DNA from 3 places in the Streptomyces sp. NBC_00286 genome. Region 2 is predicted to be linked to each of the others. Evidence: riboswitches for the same ligand, from Rfam matches in the RefSeq annotation. Region 2 holds a riboswitch; each other region holds the start of a gene.
The links. Region 2 has a riboswitch for cyclic di-AMP ahead of OHT21_RS06225 (M23 family metallopeptidase). Riboswitches for the same ligand answer to the same signal wherever they lie in the genome.
Positions count from the first base shown of each region.

Region 1: it holds a riboswitch for cyclic di-AMP, as region 2 does, so the genes downstream of both, OHT21_RS17595 (transglycosylase family protein) here and OHT21_RS06225 (M23 family metallopeptidase) in region 2, are expected to answer to the same signal.
Region 3: it holds a riboswitch for cyclic di-AMP, as region 2 does, so the genes downstream of both, OHT21_RS40040 (C40 family peptidase) here and OHT21_RS06225 (M23 family metallopeptidase) in region 2, are expected to answer to the same signal.

Region 1 covers NZ_CP108054.1:3,892,003-3,899,110, reverse strand. Annotated here, with positions in the region: gene OHT21_RS17605 (cytochrome P450 family protein) at 1-524, opposite strand, end outside; gene OHT21_RS17600 (transglycosylase family protein) at 788-1,828, shown strand; cyclic di-AMP (ydaO/yuaA leader) riboswitch at 2,034-2,202, shown strand; gene OHT21_RS17595 (transglycosylase family protein) at 2,207-2,899, shown strand; gene eno (phosphopyruvate hydratase) at 3,279-4,565, shown strand; gene OHT21_RS17585 (FtsB family cell division protein) at 4,752-5,222, shown strand; gene OHT21_RS17580 (DUF501 domain-containing protein) at 5,266-5,871, shown strand; gene OHT21_RS17575 (Ppx/GppA phosphatase family protein) at 5,868-6,821, shown strand.
Region 2 covers NZ_CP108054.1:1,343,642-1,350,749, forward strand. Annotated here, with positions in the region: gene OHT21_RS06215 (SGNH/GDSL hydrolase family protein) at 508-1,293, opposite strand; gene OHT21_RS06220 (DUF6250 domain-containing protein) at 1,416-2,147, opposite strand; gene OHT21_RS06225 (M23 family metallopeptidase) at 2,327-3,253, opposite strand; cyclic di-AMP (ydaO/yuaA leader) riboswitch at 3,258-3,419, opposite strand; gene OHT21_RS06230 (alpha-galactosidase) at 3,721-5,820, opposite strand; gene OHT21_RS06235 (tyrosine-protein phosphatase) at 6,013-6,810, shown strand; gene OHT21_RS06240 (DUF6126 family protein) at 6,865-6,990, opposite strand; gene OHT21_RS06245 (helix-turn-helix domain-containing protein) at 6,987-7,108, opposite strand, start outside.
Region 3 covers NZ_CP108054.1:8,844,346-8,851,453, forward strand. Annotated here, with positions in the region: gene OHT21_RS40005 (8-amino-7-oxononanoate synthase) at 1-1,087, shown strand, start outside; gene OHT21_RS40010 (DUF397 domain-containing protein) at 1,068-1,295, opposite strand; gene OHT21_RS40015 (helix-turn-helix domain-containing protein) at 1,305-2,162, opposite strand; gene OHT21_RS40020 (ATP-binding protein) at 2,449-2,892, shown strand; gene OHT21_RS40025 (LysR family transcriptional regulator) at 2,939-3,856, opposite strand; gene OHT21_RS40030 (LysE family translocator) at 3,957-4,580, shown strand; gene OHT21_RS40035 (DUF6328 family protein) at 4,597-5,151, opposite strand; gene OHT21_RS40040 (C40 family peptidase) at 5,232-5,705, opposite strand; cyclic di-AMP (ydaO/yuaA leader) riboswitch at 5,709-5,907, opposite strand; gene OHT21_RS40045 (hypothetical protein) at 6,248-6,559, opposite strand; gene OHT21_RS40050 (ATP-dependent Clp protease proteolytic subunit) at 6,567-7,108, opposite strand, start outside.

The DNA of each region.
Region 1 (7,108 bases), 2.5 Mb from region 2:
ATCCCCGCCCAGTCCCGGAAGTCGTCCTGGTCCTCGCGCGGGACGCCGAGCAGATCGCAGATCGCGTAGATGGGGAGGGGGAACGCGAACTCGTGGATGAGGTCGGCGGAGCCCTTGGGCGCGAACTGGTCGATGAGGTGATCTGTCAACTCCTGGACGCGAGGCGCGAATTCGGCCACGCGGCGCGGGGTGAACGCCTTGGAGACGAGCCGACGGAGCCGTGTGTGGTCCGGCGGATCGATGTTGAGCAGATGGGTCATGAGGTTGGCACTGCGCTCACCCGGAATGCCCGTCTTGGCCTTGCCGTGGGCGTCCTCGGAATGATGCACGGGATTCTTGGAAAGCCGCTGGTCGGCAAGGGCCTGCTTGGCGTCCGCGTACCGGGTCACGAGCCACGCCTCGACGCCGCTGGGAAGCGTGCTGCGGTGTACGGGCGAATGCTCCCGGAGCCACGCATAGGCGGGGTACGGGTCGGTGGCGAACTCCCAAGTGAAGAGTTCGGGTCGGATATGCGGCGCGTTCACGAGCTGACGGTACCGTCTCGCAGCTGACGAACCCCCAGCTCAAAGGTGACGTACTCTCAAGTCCGTGATCTTTACGTGATCTGCGCTACATCTACTGGTGACAAGTGATCGAGTCCCACTAGGTTCTCGCGAAAGCGAACCTCAGCAGTCTCATTGGTCACACCCAAGTCACCCACTGTCGCGTGAAAGGCAACCGCATGCTCTCCGGGAACGGTCGACACCGTCGCCCCCGTCAGGCACCGGCTCTCTTGGTGGCGGCGGGGGTGACCGGATCGGCCCTCGTGATCCCTCTCCTCGCGGCGAGCGGCGCGAGTGCCGCCAGTGATGCGACCTGGGACGCGGTCGCGGAGTGCGAGAGTGGCGGCTCCTGGAGCGCCAACTCCGGCAACGGGCAGTACGGCGGCCTTCAGATGACCCAGGAGGAGTGGGAACAGTACGGCGGTCTCGACTACGCGATGAGCGCCGATCTGGCCAGCCGCTCGCAGCAGATAGCCGTCGCCGAGAAGGTCCTCGCGGACCGGGGTACGAGCCCCTGGGCGACCTGCGGACTCGTCGCGGGCCTCACGCAGAACTCCGACTCGCCCGACGTGGATACGGGCTTGGCGCAGGACTCGCCCGCTCCGAGCCCGACTCCGTCCAACGAGGCGGACTCGGGGTCGAGTTCGGGCGCGGATTCGGGCACCGGCTCGGGCTCGGAGGCGGGTTCGGGCGCGGACTCGGGCTCCGGCTCCGATTCGGGGCAGACGTCAAGTGACGGCTCCGCAAAGGGCGATTCATCCGGTACGTCAGGTGTATCGGACTCATCCGATACATCGGCTGACTCGGGTTCGTCCGGTATATCCGAATCGTCCACCGGCACTTCACAGGACTCCGGCAGCGATTCCACAGCCGAAACGCCGAGCCCCGACAGCTCGCCAAGCCCTCCGAAGGACCCGACGAACGAGGGCGACTCGGACAACTCAGGCGAAAATGCCGACTCTTCCGGTGGCGAGAGTGAGAGCACAAACACAGACGAGGGCACCGGCCGTCATCGTGGCGACAGTGCCGAAGAAGGTGCCGACGACTCCCGTACGGACGACTCCACCGGCCGGCACGCCTCCCGTGGCGACGACGCCTCGCGCGACGCGGCGGACGCCCAGGACGGCTCGTACACCGTCCGCTCCGGCGACAATCTCTCGGCGATCGCCGACTCCCATGGCCTCCAAGGCGGATGGGCCGGGTTGTATGCAGCGAACGAGCACACGATCGGCGCCGACCCGGATCTCATCCTTCCCGGTCAGCGCCTTGAACTCGGCACAGACTGAGGGGTGTGCAAGGTGCCGAACCGGGCCAAAAGTGGCGGCAGTTCGGGCCGGATGTCCGCTTTAGGGAAAGTGAGACATGGATCTCAAAGCCCCTGATCGTCTTTGAAATTCGGCGGATCGCATGTTTACGGTCGTGACCGCTCGCCACAGCGGGCCCCGACGGACGTCACGCCGAATCCTGCCAACGTCCGTACGGGAACAGTCGTCGCGTAAAGCGCCGTAGGCAGGAGCGGGGGACCCAAGGTAAGTGCCGGGCCCGGTCGTCGAGACCGGGTGCGGCTTGGGGTGAAGTCGTACGGAGCGATCCGTACGGCCGGGCAACTCACCACGCCCGAACCCGACAGCTCACCTCGTAGGCGTCGGTGAGGGGATCTCTTCATGCTGCTTTCCGGCAAGGGCAAGCACCGTCGTCCGTCCAAGGCCACCCAGATAGCCACGCTCGCCGGTGTCACCGGTGCCGCCATCGCCGCCCCGCTGATGGTGTCGGGTACGGCCTCTGCCGCCACCGCCTCCGAGTGGGACGCCGTCGCCCAGTGCGAGTCGGGCGGTAACTGGTCCATCAACACCGGCAACGGCTACTACGGCGGCCTGCAGTTCTCCGCCTCGACCTGGTCCGGTTACGGCGGCACGAAGTACGCCGCCACCGCCGACCAGGCGAGCAAGGCCCAGCAGATCGAGATCGCCGAGAAGGTCCTCGCGGGCCAGGGCAAGGGTGCCTGGCCGGTCTGCGGCAAGGGTCTGTCGAACGCCGCGTACAACGGCGGCGGTTCGGACTCCGGTGCCGCGCAGCAGAACACCCAGCAGTCCCAGCAGCAGAGCGCGCCGGCCCAGGAGGAGCGTGCCTCGCGTTCCGCGGACCGCCCGGCTGCCAAGAAGACCGTCACCACCCCGACCGGCAAGAAGGTCAAGAAGGGCGACGGCGAGTACAAGGTCGTCAAGGGTGACACCCTCAGCGCGATCGCTTCGGAGAACGACGTCAAGGGCGGCTGGCAGAAGCTGCACAAGCTGAACGACGACATCGTCGAGGACGCGAACGTCATCTACCCGGGCCAGCAGCTGCACCTCAGCTGACACCGAGCCCCAGCTCAGCTGAAGCCCAGCCCCCAGCGAGGCGTCAACTGAGCCCCGAGCTCGGCCGAAGCCGAGGCCCCCAACTCGGCCGAAGCTGAGCCCCCGGACAGTCCCGCCCCGGTGCGTCTTCCCCCGTACGCACCGGTGCGGGACTTTTCTGTCCCCCTACTCGTCCCCTGCTCGCCCCTACTCGTCCCTCTACTTGTCCAGCCCTCGCTTTGTTCCGTTCGGAAACAATTTACTTTCGGTTCGGTCCATGCGAGGGGCGGACGGCTGGCCGATCGCCCGGAGCCGGTTAGGCTCGTCATCGCGGAGCCGCCGCGGCTTCGCGCTGTGCGGGCCCAGCGGCCCGCGTCACCGCGTCACATCCCAGAAGGAGATGCTCGTGCCGTCCATCGACGTCGTCGTAGCCCGGGAAATCCTGGACTCCCGAGGCAATCCCACGGTCGAGGTCGAGGTTGGCCTCGACGACGGCAGCACGGGTCGTGCCGCCGTTCCGTCCGGCGCCTCCACGGGCGCCTTCGAGGCCGTCGAACTCCGCGACGGAGACGCCAACCGCTACCTCGGCAAGGGTGTCGAGAAAGCGGTCCTCGCCGTCATCGAGCAGCTCGGCCCGGAGCTCGTCGGTTACGACGCCACCGAGCAGCGGCTGATCGACCAGGCCATGATCGACCTGGACGCCACCGACAACAAGGGCTCGCTCGGCGCCAACGCCATCCTCGGCGTCTCGCTCGCCGTCGCGCACGCCGCCTCCGAGGCCAGCGACCTCCCGCTGTTCCGTTACCTGGGCGGGCCGAACGCGCACCTGCTGCCCGTACCGATGATGAACATCCTGAACGGCGGCTCGCACGCCGACTCCAACGTGGACATCCAGGAGTTCATGATCGCCCCCATCGGCGCGGAGTCCTTCTCCGAGGCGCTGCGCTGGGGCGCCGAGGTCTACCACACCCTCAAGAAGGTGCTGAAGACCAAGGGCCTGTCCACCGGCCTCGGCGACGAGGGCGGCTTCGCCCCGAACCTCGAGTCCAACCGCGCCGCCCTCGACCTCATCATCGAGGCCATCAAGGAAGCCGGCTACCAGCCCGGCGAGCAGGTCGCCCTCGCCCTCGACGTCGCCGCCTCCGAGTTCTACAAGGACGGCGTCTACGTCTTCGAGGGCAAGGAGCGCTCGGCCGCCGAGATGACGGAGTACTACGAGGAGCTCGTCGCCTCGTACCCGCTCGTCTCCATCGAGGACCCGCTGTTCGAGGACGACTGGGCAGGCTGGAAGGTCATCACCGACAAGATCGGCGACAAGGTCCAGATCGTCGGCGACGACCTCTTCGTCACCAACCCGGAGCGCCTCGCCCGCGGTATCGAGGAGGGCTCCGCCAACGCCCTGCTGGTCAAGGTCAACCAGATCGGCTCGCTGACCGAGACCCTGGACGCCGTCGAGATGGCCCAGCGCAACGGCTTCAAGTGCATGATGTCCCACCGCTCCGGCGAGACCGAGGACGTCACCATCGCCGACCTCGCCGTCGCCACCAACTGCGGCCAGATCAAGACCGGCGCCCCGGCACGCTCGGACCGTGTCGCCAAGTACAACCAGCTGCTGCGCATCGAGGAGATCCTCGACGATGCCGCGGTGTACGCGGGCCGCTCTGCGTTCCCCCGCTACAAGGGCTGACCTGCTTGCAGGCACCTCCTTGCCTACGTCCCCGTACGCGGTCCCGTACCGTGTGCGGGGACGTAGGCGTGTGTGCAGGGGAGGCATGAATGGCCGGGCTGTGCCTTCCCGGGGGACAACCCCCGGACCCCCGGCCGAAAAGACAGGTGGCAAGGTAACCGGCGTAGTGCAGCGAGGTGATGATCCATGACCAACCGCGACCGGTTCTCCACCGCGACCAGGCTGCGGCTGCTCGGCGAGCAGACGGCGGCGCGCGTCTATCGCTCCCAGACCAGGCGCCAGGCCCGCCGTTCCCGGCTGACCGGCCGGGCCGCGTTGCTCGCCCTCGTCCTGTGCACCCTCGTCGTCGCCCTCGCGTATCCGACCCGGCAGTACGTCTCCCAGCGCGCCGAGATCGCCGAACTCGAGCGGGAACGGCAGCAGGCCCGTGAGCGCGTCGAGCACCTGCGCGACCTCAAGGCACGCTGGCAGGACGACGCGTACGCCGAGCAGCGGATCCGCGAGCGCCTGCACTACGTGAAGCCGGGCGAGACCGGCTACATCATGATCGATCCGAACGCGGCGAAGAAGTCGCGTACGACGCAGGGGGCGGCCGCCCGCCCCTGGTACGCCAATGTCTGGGACGGGGTCGACAAGGCGGACCGCGCCGACCAGTGAATGCTGAATGTGCTGAATGCTGAACGTGACGAGAAAGACGGCTATGGATACCCCCCCGCCTCCCACCCCGCGAACCGAGCCCACCGACGCGGACGTCGAGGCCTTCAAGCAGCAGCTCGGCCGCCCGCCGCGCGGTCTGCGCGCGATCGCGCACCGTTGCCCGTGCGGTCAGCCCGATGTGGTCGAGACGGCGCCGCGACTGCCGGACGGTACGCCGTTCCCGACGACGTACTACCTGACATGCCCCCGCGCCGCCTCCGCGATCGGCACCCTCGAGGCGAACGGTGTCATGAAGGAGATGACGGAACGGCTGGCCGAGGACCCCGAGCTGGCCGCCGCGTACCGCGCCGCCCACGAGGACTACCTCGCCCGCCGCGACGCCATCGAGGTCCTGGAGGGCTTCCCCAGCGCGGGCGGCATGCCGGACCGCGTGAAGTGCCTGCACGTACTCGTGGCCCACTCCCTCGCCGCCGGCGCCGGAGTGAACCCACTGGGCGACGAGGCGCTCGCGATGCTGCCCGAGTGGTGGTGGAAGGGGCCGTGCGTGATGCCGTTCCAGTCTCAGGAGGACCTCCTGAAGCTCGGCGCCAACGGCGGCGGCTTCTTCGGGATTGAGGAAACTCAGGACGAGGAAGGTGGCGAGAAGTGACACGCGTCGCCGCCGTCGACTGCGGTACGAACTCCATCCGCCTCCTGGTCGCCGACGCGGACCCCGGAACCGGTGAACTCATCGACCTGGACCGGCGGATGACCATCGTCCGCCTCGGCCAGGGCGTCGACCGTACGGGCCGCCTCGCGCGCGAGGCCCTGGAGCGGACGTTCGCCGCCTGCAAGGAGTACGCGGCGATCATCAAGGAGCACGGGGCGGAGCGCATCCGTTTCGTGGCGACCTCCGCATCCCGGGACGCCGAGAACCGCGACGACTTCGTACGGGGCGTCCTGGACATCCTGGGCGTCGAACCCGAGGTCATCACCGGTGACCAGGAGGCGGAGTTCTCCTTCACCGGCGCGACCAAGGAACTGAGCGGCCGGACGGACCTCGCCAAGCCCTACCTGGTCGTGGACATCGGCGGCGGCTCCACCGAGTTCGTCGTCGGCGACGACCACGTACGCGGCGCACGCTCGGTCGACATCGGCTGCGTACGCATGACGGAACGCCACCTCGTGCACGACGGGGTGGTCGCCGATCCTCCGACTCCCGCTCAGATCGACGCCATGCGCGCCGACATCGAGGCGGCTCTGGATCTCGTCGAGCAGACCGTGCCGCTGCACGAGGCCCACACCCTGGTCGGTCTCGCGGGTTCCGTCACCACGGTGTCGGCGATCGCGCAGAACCTCCCGGCATACGACCCGGCCGCCATCCACCACTCCCGGGTCCCGTACGCCCGCGTCCGCGAGATCACCGAGTCCCTGCTGGCCTCCACCCACGCCGAGCGCGCCGCGATCCCCTCGATGCACCCGGGCCGCGTGGACGTCATCGGCGCCGGCGCCCTCGTACTCCTCTCGATCATGGAACGGATCGGAGCGGAGGAGGTCGTCGTGAGCGAGCACGACATCCTTGATGGCATCGCGTGGAAGGCCGCGGAGGACCTTCAGTAGCCCTTCAGTAGCTCTTCAGGGGGGCCGCTAAGCTACCCGCAAGTAGCCTCCCCTGAGCGGCTCCGGTAACGTATGAGCGCGCCTGGGGGGCTCCAGAAGCCCCTCGGAAACGTCTCGTCGAGAAACTTCGTGAAGTTCTTCACAAGGAAATCGACCCTGCTGAGGGAGGTTTTTACGTCCCGAGGCGCCCCTGGAGCCATACGGGGTTCCGGCGCGGAGGTGCAGAACAATTTCGCGAGCGGCGGGAGACGGCGAACCAGACGACTGGTTCACCTGGCTCGCAGGCC
Region 2 (7,108 bases):
GGTGCGTGGTGGGTGCGGGGCCGCGGGCCGGTGCGTCAGCCCGTCGCCAACAGGGCATACGGCCCCTTGCTTCCACAGGGTTCTGGTGTGCCCAGACCGAAGCTAAGCGACGGGCATAGGACGCACCGGCCCACGTCCCCTCCCCCCGGCGGAAAGCTGCGGGTAGTTGGGGGTGCGGGCACGCGGTGGCTGGTCAGCAGGGTGGATGGCGAGCATGGTGCCTGGTGAGGGTGATGGCTGGTGAGCCTGCTAGCGGACGGCTCCAGGGGCGCCCCTTCAGGGGCGCGGGGCTGTGTCAATTTGCGGCTCCGCCGCGGGGCGCGACCAGCCCCAACGAACCCGCAGCCGCGACACGACTGTCACCCCCACCCCGGTAGGCACCCCACCCGCCGGAAGCACCCCACGAACCCACCCACCCGCCGGAGGCAGCCCACCAGCCAGAGGCAAGGGGGGTGTGGGGGCGCAGCCCCCAGCTTCGGGAAGGGGCGGGGCTGGGGAAAGGAACCCTCAAACAGCGGACCGCATGCGGGACTTGATGTCGTCCGGCGACAAACTCCCCTTCGCCACCACCCGGTCCCCCGACGACTCCCCTCGAAGCCTCCGCCCAATCCACGGCACCAGATACTCCCGAGCCCAGTGAATGTCATCCCGCCGAACCTCAAGCGTGCCCCGAGGCGGCAACGGCGGCCACGGCTGCTCCGGATCCGCAGGCACCGCCAGCCCAAGCACCTGCCCCGCGCGCAGCGCAACCCGCGTATGCCCCTCCGGCGACAGATGCAGCCGGTCGTCGTCCCATGCCCGCCGATCCTGAATCGTCTTCAGCGACCAAAGGTCGAGCACAGGACACCCGTACCGATCAGCAATCGCCCGCACATGCCCGTTGTACGTAGCGATCTTGCCCCGCAAGTGCCTGAGCACCGGCACACCCCGAGTATCGAAGCCGGTCGTCACCAGCACCGTCCCGACAGCCGACGTAAGTTCGGCAACGGCACCCTCAAAGCGAGCAGCGACCTCGTCGGGATCGGTCCCCGGCCGAAGGATGTCGTTACCGCCCGCCGAAAAGGAAACGAGGTCCGGCCCCAACTCGATGGCCCGCGAAAGCTGGTCCTCGACGATCTGGTCGAGCAACTTCCCGCGCACGGCAAGGTTCGTGTAGTCGAAGTCGCCCTCAGCGCGCCGGTCGGCGAGCAGTACCGCGAACCGGTCGGCCCAGCCGACGAACGCCCCGTCGGGCCCGGGGTCGCCGACGCCCTCGGTGAAGCTGTCCCCCACCGCCACGTACGACCCGATCACTGATCTGCTGTCATTCTTCGAATCGTCTGCCACATCGAGCCATGATTCACCTTTCGATGTGAGCTACGCGACCGTAGGAAAGGGTTGACGGACGGTGAGATAAGCCACGCGTAAAGTCCCGGTCAACTCGGAATACAGAGCTCCCACACCCGGAAGTCCGTGATCCGGAAATGGCTCCATACGGTCCGGAACGCGAAGTGCCCGCTCGCGTACGGATCCTGGTCGACGTAGTCGAAGACGAGCCGCCCGTTGTTCCACCACTGGACGGTCGAACCGTGCGAGACGATCCGGACGCGATGGGGCCGGTTCGCCACGAGCAGGGGCTCGGTGTAGTCGTAGATCAGCGGCCGGACACCCGCCCGCCCGACGTAACGGCGCAGCCGCGTGGTCGTGTTGTAGTTGGCGCCGTAGCCCGAGTAGTACGTCTTGAGGTGGTCGTACTCGTCGAGGGCGCCGCCGCGCTGCGTGGCGAAGAGGTCGTCCGGGGAGCGGACGTCGACGGCGTTCCAGAAGTTGTTGAGGTCCGACACCCGGTCGTTGACACCGCCCGCGGAGACCGGTGTGGCCGTGTACTCGATGACGTACGGCCCCGAGAGCTTCCGCTTGAACCAGACCGTGGCGCCGCTCGGCACATCGATCTCCATGACCCCGCGGGAGGCGGTGACCCTGCCTCCGTCCTGCAACTCCGTTGCCCACTGCCCCAGCCCGTGCCGGAAGTCGTCGCGGGCGATGAGCCGTCCCCGGCGGTGGCGCACCGACGCGCTCGCGGCATGTGCGCTCGCTGTGTGCGCGGGGGCCAGGGCCGCGAGGGCGGCACCGGCCGCCAGGGCTCCGAAGGCTCTGCGGGTCGTCATGAAGCGTCTCCTTGGCAGGCGTCAGGGGCGGAGAAGAAAGCGCTTGCCCGCAGATCTTGACGTCCGCCCACCACCTCTGTCGACCCCCGGAACAAGCCGAAGGCCGGACCCGGGGATCAGGGGTCCGGCCTTCGGCCGAGAGGGAGACGCGATCCGCCCTCGGCGGCGCTCAGGTGACGTCAGGCAGAGACGCCGTGCGAGCGCAGGAACGCCATCGGGTCCACGTCCGAGCCGTAGTCCGGCGTGGTGCGGATCTCGAAGTGCAGGTGCGGCCCGGTGACGTTGCCGGTCGCGCCGGAGAGGCCGATCTGCTGACCGGCGGTCACGGACTGCCCCTGCGAGACGGAAAGGGAGGAAAGGTGGGCGTACTGGGCGTAGTGGCCGTCGTTGAGCTTGATGACGACCTGGTTGCCGTACGCGCCGCCCCAGCCGGCGGAGACGACGGTGCCCGCGCCCACGGCCTTGAGCGAAGTGCCGGTCGCGGCGGCGAAGTCGACGCCGGTGTGGTAGCCGCTGGACCACATGCCGCCCGACATCCGGTACGGGGTGCTGACGGTGGCACCGTCGACCGGCATGGTGAAGCCGCTCGAACTGCTGGGTGCCTCAGCGGCCTTGGCGGGCTCGGCCTTCTTCGCGGACGCCTGGGGGGCCGCGGCCGCCTTGGGGGCCTCGGCCGCCTGGGGAGCCTTGGCCTCGTTGGCAGCGGAAGGCGCGGCGGCCTTCTTGCCGATCGTCAGCTTCTGGCCCGGGTGGATGAGCCCGGGGTCACTGCCGACGACCTGACGATTGTCGGCGTAGAGCTTCTTCCAGCCACCGCTGACATTCTGGGCGTTGGCGATCTTCGAGAGAGAATCGCCCGTCTTTACTTCGTACGTCCTGGTCGCGGCCTTCTTCTGAGCGGCGACCGGAGCAGACTCAAGGGCCTTCTGGGAAACAGATTCGGCCTTGTTGGAAACAGACGCGGGCGCGCTCTGCGGAGTTGCGGCCTGTGCGCCGACTGCTCCCAGCAAAGGGAGTGCCAGAGCGGCGCCGCCTGTTGAGGCAACGGCGATCGAGCGGGTGAAACGCGCGGACTTCGGGCGGCGGTGCTTACCCTTCGCGGGCATGGCGAATTCCTCTCCGGCGCCTGCGAGGTGAGCTGTCGGGTGCGAGCTGGAGATGCCCGGCCGCGCTTTCGCGCGGCTTTACCCCAAGCCTGTTCCGGAGACCGGAACAGGCGCTGTACCTGTGGGTCCCCCGCTCCTGCCGTGTACGGATCGGTGTGCGGATTCCAGACGGCGGCAGGATTAGGCGTCCGCCTGGATTGGTCGTGAACGTAAGCGACTAAGACGCGCAGGGACAAGCTTTGGGTTGCCTATGTGCCCCATTCTCTTGATCCTTGACCGAAATCGCCGTCACGCTCCGTGAATCACCGCTCTCCGGCTTTCCTGAAATCCCCTGTAAACGCGCTTGAATTACGTGAACATGGCGACAGCAGACCGTCACGAATATGACGCTGCTCACGCATCATGGATTCAGGAGTGCCTATTCCAGAGCGAGTTGGAATGAAGGTACTCCAATACGGACACAACTCTCAGATGCGACGCAGACGGAAAACTGCCGCATCAAGGTCCCCGCGCAGACCGGTCCGCAGTCCGTGATGCAACAAGACGGCCCCTCTGTACACTTCGCCCGTTTCGGGGCATTCGTACGTCGCCGCCGGGTCGAGCCCTCGCAGTCGTACGGGCGCCACGGGCTCGCCGTAATGCTGAGCCTGGAGCCAGGCGAGGACGACGACCTGGTCCTCATGGACGTACTGCACGGCGCTCAGCCCGCCCTGCGGCGCCCGCAGTCGGTAGAGGTCGCCGCGGCTCACGACGGGCCGGATCTCCTTGTAGAGCGCCACCCAGTCCCGCGCCTCGGCGAGTTCTTCGTCACTCCACTCGGCCAGGTCGCCACCGACCCCGAGCACTCCGGCCATGGAGCTCACAAAGCGGAAGCGCAGCGAACTCACGCGCCCGTTGAGCTGCTTGTTGGGGCTGTCGGTGACCCAGGCGGCCATGACCCGCGCCGGGTGGATGTGACTGAAACCGTGCTGGATGGCGAGCCGGTCGAGCGGATCGGTGTTGTCCGAGGTCCACACCTGGTCCGTACGCGACATGACGCCGAGGTCGATGCGGCCGCCACCGCCGGAGCAGGACTCGAAGGCGACACCGGGGTGCGCGGCCCGCAGCCGGTCCAGCAGGCTGTACAGAGCGTGCACATGGTCGACCCACAGCCGCTGCGGATACGCCTCCCCGGGCCAGCCGGCGTCCGTGAAGCAGCGGTTGAAGTCCCACTTCACATAGTCGATGGGGGCACTGGAGAGCAGACCGTGCAGTTGCTCCCACAGGTACTCCTGCACGTCCTCGCGCGCGACGTTCAGTACGAGCTGATTGCGCAGCTCTGTCTTCTTTCGCCCCGGTTGGTACTGAATCCATTCGGGATGCGCCCGATACAACTCGCTGTCCGCATTGACCATTTCCGGCTCGACCCAGATCCCGAACTGCATGCCCAGGGCGTGCACGTCGTCGGCGAGGGGCTTGAGCCCGGCCGGGAAGCGGTCGGGGTTGGGTGTCCAGTCCCCGAGCCCGGCCCGGTCGCTGGTGCGCTTCCCGAACCAGCCGTCGTCGACCACGAACAGCTCCACGCCCATCGCCGCGGCCCGCCGGGCGAGTGCCCGCTGCTGCTCCTCGGAGATGTCGAACTCCGTGGCCTCCCAGGAGTTGTAGAGCACGGGCCGGTCCTGGTCCGCGTCCGGGATCACATACGCCCGCTGGTACGCGTGCCAGGCCCGGCTCGCCCCGCCGAAGCCGCCATCGCTCCACAGCCCCGCGAAGACCGGCGTGACAAAGCTCTCCCCCGGCTCCAGCCGCACCAGGCCGGAGTCGTCGTACCCGGCGCCGCCGGTGATCTGCACGCGCGCGTCCGGGAGTTGGGCCACGGCGATCCGCCATGAACCGGACCAGGCGAGCGCGCACCCGTACACCTCGCCGTGCTCCTCGGTCGCCGCGCCCTCGACGTCCAGGGCGACCCAGGGCAGATGCTGGTGCCCGGTGTGCCCGCGTCGGCTGCCGATGACCTTCTCGCCGTAGGTGAGGTCCGTTCGTACGAGTTGGGACTCGGCCGCCCAGCGCCCGTGCAGCTGCGACAGCCGCCAGCCCTCGCGCTCCGGCAGCGTCCAGGTCGCGGAGTCGGCCCGCAGGACCTCCAGGGCGGGCCCTTCGTTGGCGAGGGTCACCCAGCGCTCGACGACGTCGGTGGCGGGGCGCATCCGGTAGTGCAGCGTGACGCCGAGCCCGGAGTCGGAGAACCGCAGCCGCAGTTCGCCCCCCTCCGATCCGTCGGATTCATCCACTTCGTACGCCTCGAAGCGCCACTCCGTGCCGCGCCGCTCGTCCGTCCGCACGGACAGCGCAGGCCGTACGAAGCGGGGGCCGCCCTCGACCGGGTACTCCTCGTGCCCGTCGAGCGGGGCTTCGAAGGGCCAGTACTTCGGCTCGGGACCGGCGGCCAGTGCCTCTGCGTCCGCGAGCGCGATGCGCGGCCCCCAGTGCAGATGCAGCAGCTCGTCCTGGTCCGTGAGCCGCAGGGCATAACTGCTCGTGCGCCCCGAAAGCAGCCACGTACGACCGTCTTTGCCGATCTCCACCATCAAGTCCTCACAGATCCGAACAAGCTCGCTCAAGCACAACATCATCGCAGGCGCTCGAGCCTCGCCAGCACCGCCTGTGGACAACCGACCGGCACCGCCTGTGGACAACTGATTGGCCCACGAATGCATGTCGTATGGTCGAGAGCGCGCCCCGCCGACAGCAGCGTCGGCCGCCGACTGGGAGGAGCCCCCGTGACGCAGCAGGTCCCGTCGACCGAGCCCGAGCTGACCGGAGTTCGCAACTTCCGCGATGTGGGCGGCCTGCCGACCGAGGACGGCCGACGCCTGGCGCCCGGACTGCTGTTCCGCAGCGGCCATCTCGCGCACGCGACCGAGGAGGACGCCGCGTTCCTCGCCTCGCTGGGCCTGCACACGATCTTCGACTTCCGCAATGACGCGGACAAGAAGCTGGAGGGCCCGGACGTAGAGCTGCCGGGCGTGCGGAATGTGAACCTGCCGCTGACCGATCCGGCCCACGGTGCCGAGTTCTGGACGATGGTCCGCGACGGCGATCTGGACCAGCTGCGCAAGATCCTCGCGGACGGCAAGGCGGCGAACCGGATGATCGCGTCCTACCGCTCGATCATCAAGGAGCGCACTCCCGAGCACTCACAGGTGCTGCACGCGATGGCCGAGGACAGCGTGCCCGCACTGATGCACTGCGCGGCGGGCAAGGACCGCGCGGGCCTGTCCATCGCCATCACGCTCCTCGCCCTCGGCGTCGAGCGCGAGGCCATCGTCACGGACTACCTGAAGTCGAACGCCCCCCACCGCCGCTACAAAGTGCGCCGCAGCGGCTCCGCGGCCGCGGCCTACTCCCCCGAGGTCATGGAACTCCTCAGCCCGCTCTTCGACGCCCGCGCCGAATACCTCGCGGCGGCGTTCGAAACGATCGAGGACACCTGGGGCGACGTCGACACCTACCTGGAACAGGGCCTGCACGTAACCCCGAAGACGCGGGAGCGACTCCGGGAACGCTTCCTCGACTGACCGCCCGACAATAAGCTCACCGTCCGTCAGCTGCCTCGACGCCTCCCCAACTGCCTACTGGTTCTGGGCGCCCAGCGTGAACAGCAGATAGATGAAGGCCGCGAAGAGGTGCCCGACGGCCACGTAAATGATGAGCCGCACCCACAGAGCACGCGGGAACTTCTCTTCCATGTCCCTCATGAAGTCGCTCCTGGAGTCGTCGGACCGAGGCACAGCGCTGCCGTAGGGCTCTGCAACAGGGTGTGCACGAAGAGCAGTTCGGCACCGTCCCGGTCCGCGGCGGCGATCCGGTGCGGGG
Region 3 (7,108 bases), 7.5 Mb from region 2:
CCGGGCCGGACTCGTCCGCACCCTGCGCCCACGCCCCGCCGACTCCCCGCTGCTCGATCTCGCGAGCAACGACTATCTGGGCCTGGCCCGGCACCCCGAGATCACCGCGGCCGCCTCGCACGCCGCGAAGGTGTGGGGCGGCGGCGCCACTGGCTCCCGGCTCGTCACCGGCTCCACGGAGCTGCACGCCGAACTCGAGCGTGAGCTGGCCGAGTTCTGCGGCTTCGAGTCTGCGCTCGTCTTCTCCTCGGGTTATGCCGCGAACCTCGCCGCCGTCACCGCACTGGCGCCGCACGGCTCGCTCGTCGTGTCGGACGCGGGCAACCACGCCTCGCTGATCGACGGTTGCCGTCTCGCGCGCGGCACCACGCAAGTCGTCGCGCATGCCGACCCGGACGCTGTACGCAAGGTGCTGGGCACGCACGCCGGACCCGCCGTCGTCGTGTCCGACACGGTCTTCTCGGTGGACGGCGACGCGGCTCCGCTCGCCGAACTTGCGGGTGCCTGCCGGGAGTTCGGCGCGGGTCTGGTCGTCGACGACGCGCACGGGCTCGGCGTGCTCGGCGAAGGCGGCCGGGGCGCGCCGTACGCGGCCGGGCTCGCGGGCGCGGCCGATGTCGTCACCACCGTCACGCTGTCGAAGTCGTTCGGCAGCCAGGGCGGCGCCGTCCTCGGCCCGGCCCACGTGATCGACCACCTGGTCAACGCGGCCCGCACCTTCATCTTCGACACCGGACTGGCCCCGGCCGCCGCGGGGGCCGCCCTCGCGGCCCTGCGCCTGCTGCGCCGGCAACCGGAACGAGCGGCACGGGCGCGTGCCGTGGCCAAGACCCTGCACTCACGCCTGACCGCCGAAGGCCTCGAAGCCGTACGGCCGGACGCCGCCGTCGTCTCCGTGCGCGCATCCTCGCCGGAGCGGGCCGTGCGCTGGGCTGCGGACTGCCGCGAGGCGGGACTGGCCGTCGGCTGCTTCCGTCCCCCGTCGGTGCCGGACGGCATCTCACGGCTGCGGCTCACCGCCCGCGCGGATCTCACCGACGGGCAACTCGACCATGCCGTACGGGTGATCAGCGCAGCGCGTCGATAAAGCCCTCCCAGGCCGAGGGGGCGAAGAGCAGGGCGGGGCCCGATGTGTTCTTCGAGTCGCGCACCGCGTGAAGGCCGGCCCATGGGCCGGAGGCCGGACGGGCCGTCTCGACGCAGTTGTTCATTCCCGTGCTGCGGCTGCTGCGCTGCCACCGCACACCGTGCAGTTGAGTACTGGAAGGTACGGACCGAGGCAGGGTGGTGGACATGGTGCCTCCTTACTCGCCGTCAGCCAGACCGGCGATGAAATCCAACGAGTCCTCGGGCGAAAGGGCGTGGATCTGAAGGGAGTTGAAGGCCTCGGTATAGGCCTGAAGGTCCTCTTCCCTTTCGAGATAGAGGCTACTCGTCAAGTGGTCGAGAACAACCACATCCAGATCAGAAGTAGTCGAAAATGAAAAGATAACGAAAGGCCCGGTCACCCCGACATGGGCCCCAACTCCGAACGGCAGTACCTGAATCCGCACGTGAGGCAGCCGGGCGGCGTCCCGTAGACGCCTCAACTGCCGTGCCATCACGCCCGGTCCGCCGACCGACCGCCGCAGCACTCCCTCGTCCAGGACCGCGCTCAGTCGCAGCGGAGTGTCCGAGCGCAGCACCTCCTGGCGGGCGAGACGCACTTCCACCAGTGCGTCAACCTTGCCGTCCGGCAGCCCGTCGAGGGCGGCCCGCGTCACCTCGCGGGCGTACTCGGGTGTCTGCAACAGGCCGGGGACCACGGAGTTCTCCAGGGTGCGCATCGCGCTGGCCTGCGACTCCAGGCTGATGAAGTCGCGGTACGTGGGCGGCAGCAGCCCTCGGTAGGCGTTCCACCAGCGGTGCCGGTCGTCGCCCTCGGCGCCCGCGAGCACGACGAGGAACTCCAGAAGCTTCGGGTCCCGGACGTCGTACGCGTCGAGGAGGCGCCGTAGGTCCGCGGCTTTGACCCCGCTGTGGCCGGTCTCGATCCTGCTCACCTTCGACTGGTGCCAGCCGACGCGCCGGGCGGCCTCACCGCTCGTGAGACCTGCACGGGTGCGCAGGGCGCGCAGTTGGGCGCCGAGCTTTCGGCGGCGTACCGCGGGACCGTGTTGCATGGCCGTCTCCTTCCGACCGTCGCGCCGACGCTATAGCGTCGGGCGCCATGACGACGGGAGAAGACGACCCGGTCACCCGTCCGAATGACCACCCTGAGCGCCACCCAAATACGGTCGGTCGTCGGAGAGTTCACCGCTTCGAGGGACAGATATATGCATATCTTGGGGGATCGGCACCGAGACCGGCCGGGTAGTGGCAGTCTGGCGCGCAGCACCAGTCCGGGACCGTACTCGAACCGCCGCTCCGTGTCGGACTCCGGTCCCGTGGGAAAGGGACGACCTCGCCATGGCAGACCACCTGGAAGCCTCCGTCACTCTGCCGAGCGATCCCGCCTCGGTCTCCGCCGCTCGTACCTATGTCGTCAACGTCCTTGCCGAATGGGGCCTTCCGTCGGACACGGAAGCCGCCGACACCGTCCGTCTCATCGTCTCCGAACTCGCCACCAACGCCGTGCAGCACACCTTCGGCCAGTCACCGACCTTCACGGTGGACCTCGAGCTTGACCGTGACGAGCAGCTGCGCATCGGCGTGACCGACAGCCATCCACGCTTCCCGAAAAGACTCCCGGCAGCCGTCCAGCAGGACAACGGCAGAGGCCTGGTCATCATCCGCTTCCTCACCGCCGAGTGCGGGGGCAAGGTGACGGTCCGGCCCACCCGTGAGGGCGGCAAAACGGTGTCGATCATGCTGCCGTGGACGACTCCGGTTCAGCCGGTTCCTGCCGACTGAGGGGCTGGGGGAGCCGCGGAGGGGTCGGCTGCGGGGCGCGCGGCCGTCAACTCGGCTGGGACGCGCGGCCGAAGGCGCCGCGCAGCAGCGCGCGGAAGGCGTCGGCCGCGGGGGCCTGCTCGTCGGTGCGGTAGGCCACCGAGATCGTCCTGCGCAGGTCACCTGGTTCCAGGAGGCGCATGCTCACCGGGGTGGCGGCGGTTCTGGCGACCATCTCCGGGACCACCGCGATGCCGAGGCCGGCGCTGACGAGGGCGCAGACCAGGGCGTAGCCGGGAGTGGCGACGAGGACCGAAGAGGCTGTGCGCGCCTGGGCGAGCACGGCCTCCACGCCCTGCCGAGCCGGGTGGTCCGGGGCCATGCTGATCAACTGCTGGCCGGCCAGCTCGGTGAGCGGCAGCCGGGACGAGCCGCTGGTCAGGGCGTGCCCGGGAGCGGTCACCAGCACCAACTCCTCGACCAGGACCGGCTCAGCGGACACGGCCGCGGGCAGCGGCACCGGCTCGGCGGGCTGGTAGGCGTGCGTCAGCGCCAGGTCCACCTCGCCCGCGGCCACCGCGGCGATACCGGCCTGCGGCTCGTAGTCCGCCACGGTCAGCTCCACATCGGGATAGGCCCTGCGGAACGCGCTCAGTACCGGCGGCAGCAGGTGGATCCCGGCGGTCTGGAAGGTGCCGAGGCGCAGGGTGCCGCCGGACAGCCCGGCCAGGCGCGCCAGTTCATGACGCGCCCGGTCCATCTCGTCCAGCACCCGGCGCGCCCGGGCCGCGAGGAGTTCGCCCGCGCCGGTCAAGCGGGCGCCGCGGTGGTGTCGTACGAGAAGCGCCGTGCCCGCCTCCCGCTCCAGCTTGGCCAGCTGCTGAGAGAGCGCGGGTGTCGTGTAGCCGAGGCGCTCGGCGGCCCGGGTGATCGAACCGGCCTCGGCGACCGCCACCAGCGCCGCGAGCCGCGTCGGGTCGTACATACGAGGCTCCTCGCTTCGGGGCTGGCTAAAGCACTGCTTAAGGTTCACCTAGGATATTGCACATACCTGCTGAAGGCTTGGAGCGGGCACTGTGGTGCTCATGGACGGACAACTCATCGCCTTCACCGGGATCGCCGCAGGCCTGGTCGCCATGCCCGGCGCCGACTTCACCGTCGTGGTCCGCAACGCCCTGGTCTCCCGCCGGGCCGGTATCGCCTGCGCGCTGGGCATCGCGGCGGCGTTGCTCGTCCACACGGCGCTCGCCGTCGCCGGGGTGGCCGCGGTGCTCACCGCCGTGCCCCCGCTGTTCCGCGCGCTCCAACTGCTGGGCGGTGCCTACGTCCTCTATCTCGGCGTACGGACGCTGCAGTCGGTGCGCGAGAGGCGTGCGCCGGGGGCCGAGGATGCGCCGGTCGTGTCCGGGGCCGGAGCCCTGAGGCAGGGATTCGTCACCAATGCCCTCAACCCGAAGGCGACGCTCACCTTCCTCAGTCTGCTGCCGCAGTTCGTACCGGCCGGAAGTCCCGCGATGCCCCGGACGCTGATCCTCGCGCTGATCGTGGTCGCGCTCGCCCTGGTGTGGTTCCCGGTGGTCGCGCTGCTCGTGGACCGGCTCGGCCGGTGGCTGCGCAGGCCGCGTACCGCCCGGGCCATCGAGGCCGTCACCGGAACGGCCCTCACGGTGCTGGGACTGGGGCTCGTTCTCGAAGCGGTGCTGGCCTGAGCCTCGCAAGCAGGGCTCAGGAATCGTCCGGGTTCCTGCCGCCGGCGCGTTTCATCAGGAGCGGTACGAGTCCCCACAGGCCGAGGCAGACCACGAGGGTGGCCGCGCCCGCCAGGATCCCTTCCAGGCGGCCCGCCACCACGTCCACGACCAGCAGGACCGAGCCGGTGAGCGCGAAGGCCAGTACGCCCATCCCGATCTGGGCGAGGTGCGAGGAGACCGCCACGATCTGCGGCTTGGCGCCCTGCTGGAACAGCCGACGGTGCAGGGCGGCCGGTGCCGTGAGGAGCATGGAGGACAGCACGGCGAGCAGCAGGGTCGTGATGTACGTGGCGCGCTGCACCGAGTCGAGGTCCGGGAAGCGCGGGGTGAACGCCAGGCTCAGCAGGAACGCGAAGAGGATCTGTACGCCCGTCTGGGTGACCCTCAACTCCTGGAGCAGTTCGATGAAGTTGCGGTCGGCGCGCTCGAGCGGCGTCTCGCGCCGCTCTGTGGGGCGTACGGCGGACGGAAGCTCGTCGCCCGGACGTCGCTCGTCGGGATCTCGCTCGCTGGGCGGTTGGTGGGCCATGAGGAATGAGTAACCCGTCAGCCGCCCGAATCACCGCCCCGTGGGGGTGGCGGCGGGAAACGCCGCCACCCCCACGTGCGTCACCTGACCCGGCCGTACCAGACGCTCTTCGTCCAGATCTTCTGCAGCTTCACCACTTCCCCGGTCTTCGGGGCGTGCCAGATCCGGCCCTTACCGGCGTAGACGCCGACGTGGTACACGTTCCGGCCCGAGTGGAAGAACACGAGGTCTCCCTGCTTACGGTTCGAAGCCGAGATGTGGCGCGTCTTGTTGTACTGCTGCGCGGCCGTGCGGGGCAGCTTCTTCCCCGCCTTCTTGAACGCGTAGAGGGTGAGTCCGGAGCAGTCGAAGCGCCTGGGCCCCTCGGCTCCCCACTTGTACGGGGCGCCCTTCTTGGAGGCCGCTACCTGAAGTGCCTTTTTCGCTGGGGTGATTGCTTCGGCGTCAGATGCGATACCGGGGGCCACAACGCTGCCGCCTACTACGGCGACGGTGAGAGCTGAGGCGGTACCTGCCCTGGTCAACAGCGACGGGACACGATTGAGCGCAGACATGCGCAACCCTTCGTCAGCCGCCTGTGAAGGATGACCTGTCGGATTCGGGCTGGCGAAGTTGCCCGGCCGCGGTGTGCGGCTTCACCCCAAGGACCACTCGGAACTCTCCGGCGGCCCGTCGTGCTTGGGTCCTCCACTCCTGCCGATCCACTTCCTGTCGACCCGTCATCCGGGCGGCGGCAGGATTCGGCGTCCGCCCGGACCGCCCCGCCGCTGCGGCGGGGGCTTGTCGTCGGAAGGGATCTTGCAGCACGAATGTCGGAAAAGCCGAACGGAAACGGGGGTTTGTGGGCTTACTCACCACTCACCCGTTCGGGTGGGCAGGCCTGTTTTCGGAGGAGCGTCGAGGGGTCGGGGACCCTCGTACCAGCACCGGAATGTCTGATTCCGGCGCGGGTCCAGGCGTACTGCGCAAGTTGTGGGGGCCCGTAAACGTAGCTCCGTCTACTCCTTTCAGGGGTACGTCATTTGGTCCGTTTCAGGCCTTGCCTGGACGCCCCGTCAGTCGCCTTGTGGAGCCCTCGGCCGTTGCTGCGGGTGCGTCAGCTGTCGGGGGATCCCGGCGGCAAGGCGACGCGGGCCGCCCGTCGTTCACCGTCGAGGACCCTGAGCGCCCGCGTCAGGGTCGGCGCGTGCAACTCGTGCTCGCCGCGCTGGTGCATCAGGGCCAGCGCATCGCGCAGCGCGGTGGCCTTGGCGACCAGTGCCTGGGCCGCGCGCAGCCCGCCATAGGTGTCGCCGCGGTGCGCGGGATTGATCCGGCCGAGGAGATCGAGCACCTCCAGATAACGGTCGACCAGTTCGCCCTCCGCCCGGGTCAGCGCCGGCAACGGGGGCAACTCGGGTGGAAGCATCCGGCGTTCACCTCGAGCCGGGTGTGGCGAGCGAGGTCTTACGGCTCGGAATGATGCGGTCGATCAGCCCGTACTCCAGCGCCTGCGGTGCCTCAAGGATCTTGTCCCGCTCGATGTCCGCGCTGACCCGCTCCTGGCTCTGACCTGTGTGCCGAGCGAGCATCTCCTCAAGCATCCTGCGCGTACGCATCAACTCCTCGGCCTGGATGGCCAGATCGGACGTCTGGCCCTGCACCGGCTCGGGCAGCGCCGGCTGGTGGATCAGCACGCGTGCGTCCGGCAGCGCGGAACGCTTCCCCGGCGCGCCGGCCGCGAGCAGTACCGCGGCGGCGGCCCCGGCCTGCCCCAGGCAGACGGTCTCCACCTCGCAGCTGACGAAGCGCATCGTGTCGTAGATCGCGGTCATCGCGCTGAACACGCCACCGGGGGAGTTGATGTACAGCGAGATGTCCCGGTCCGGCGACTGGTACTCGAGGTGCATGAACTGCGCCATCACGTCGTTCGCCGACGTGTCGTCGATCGGCGTCCCCAGGAAGACGATCCGTTCCT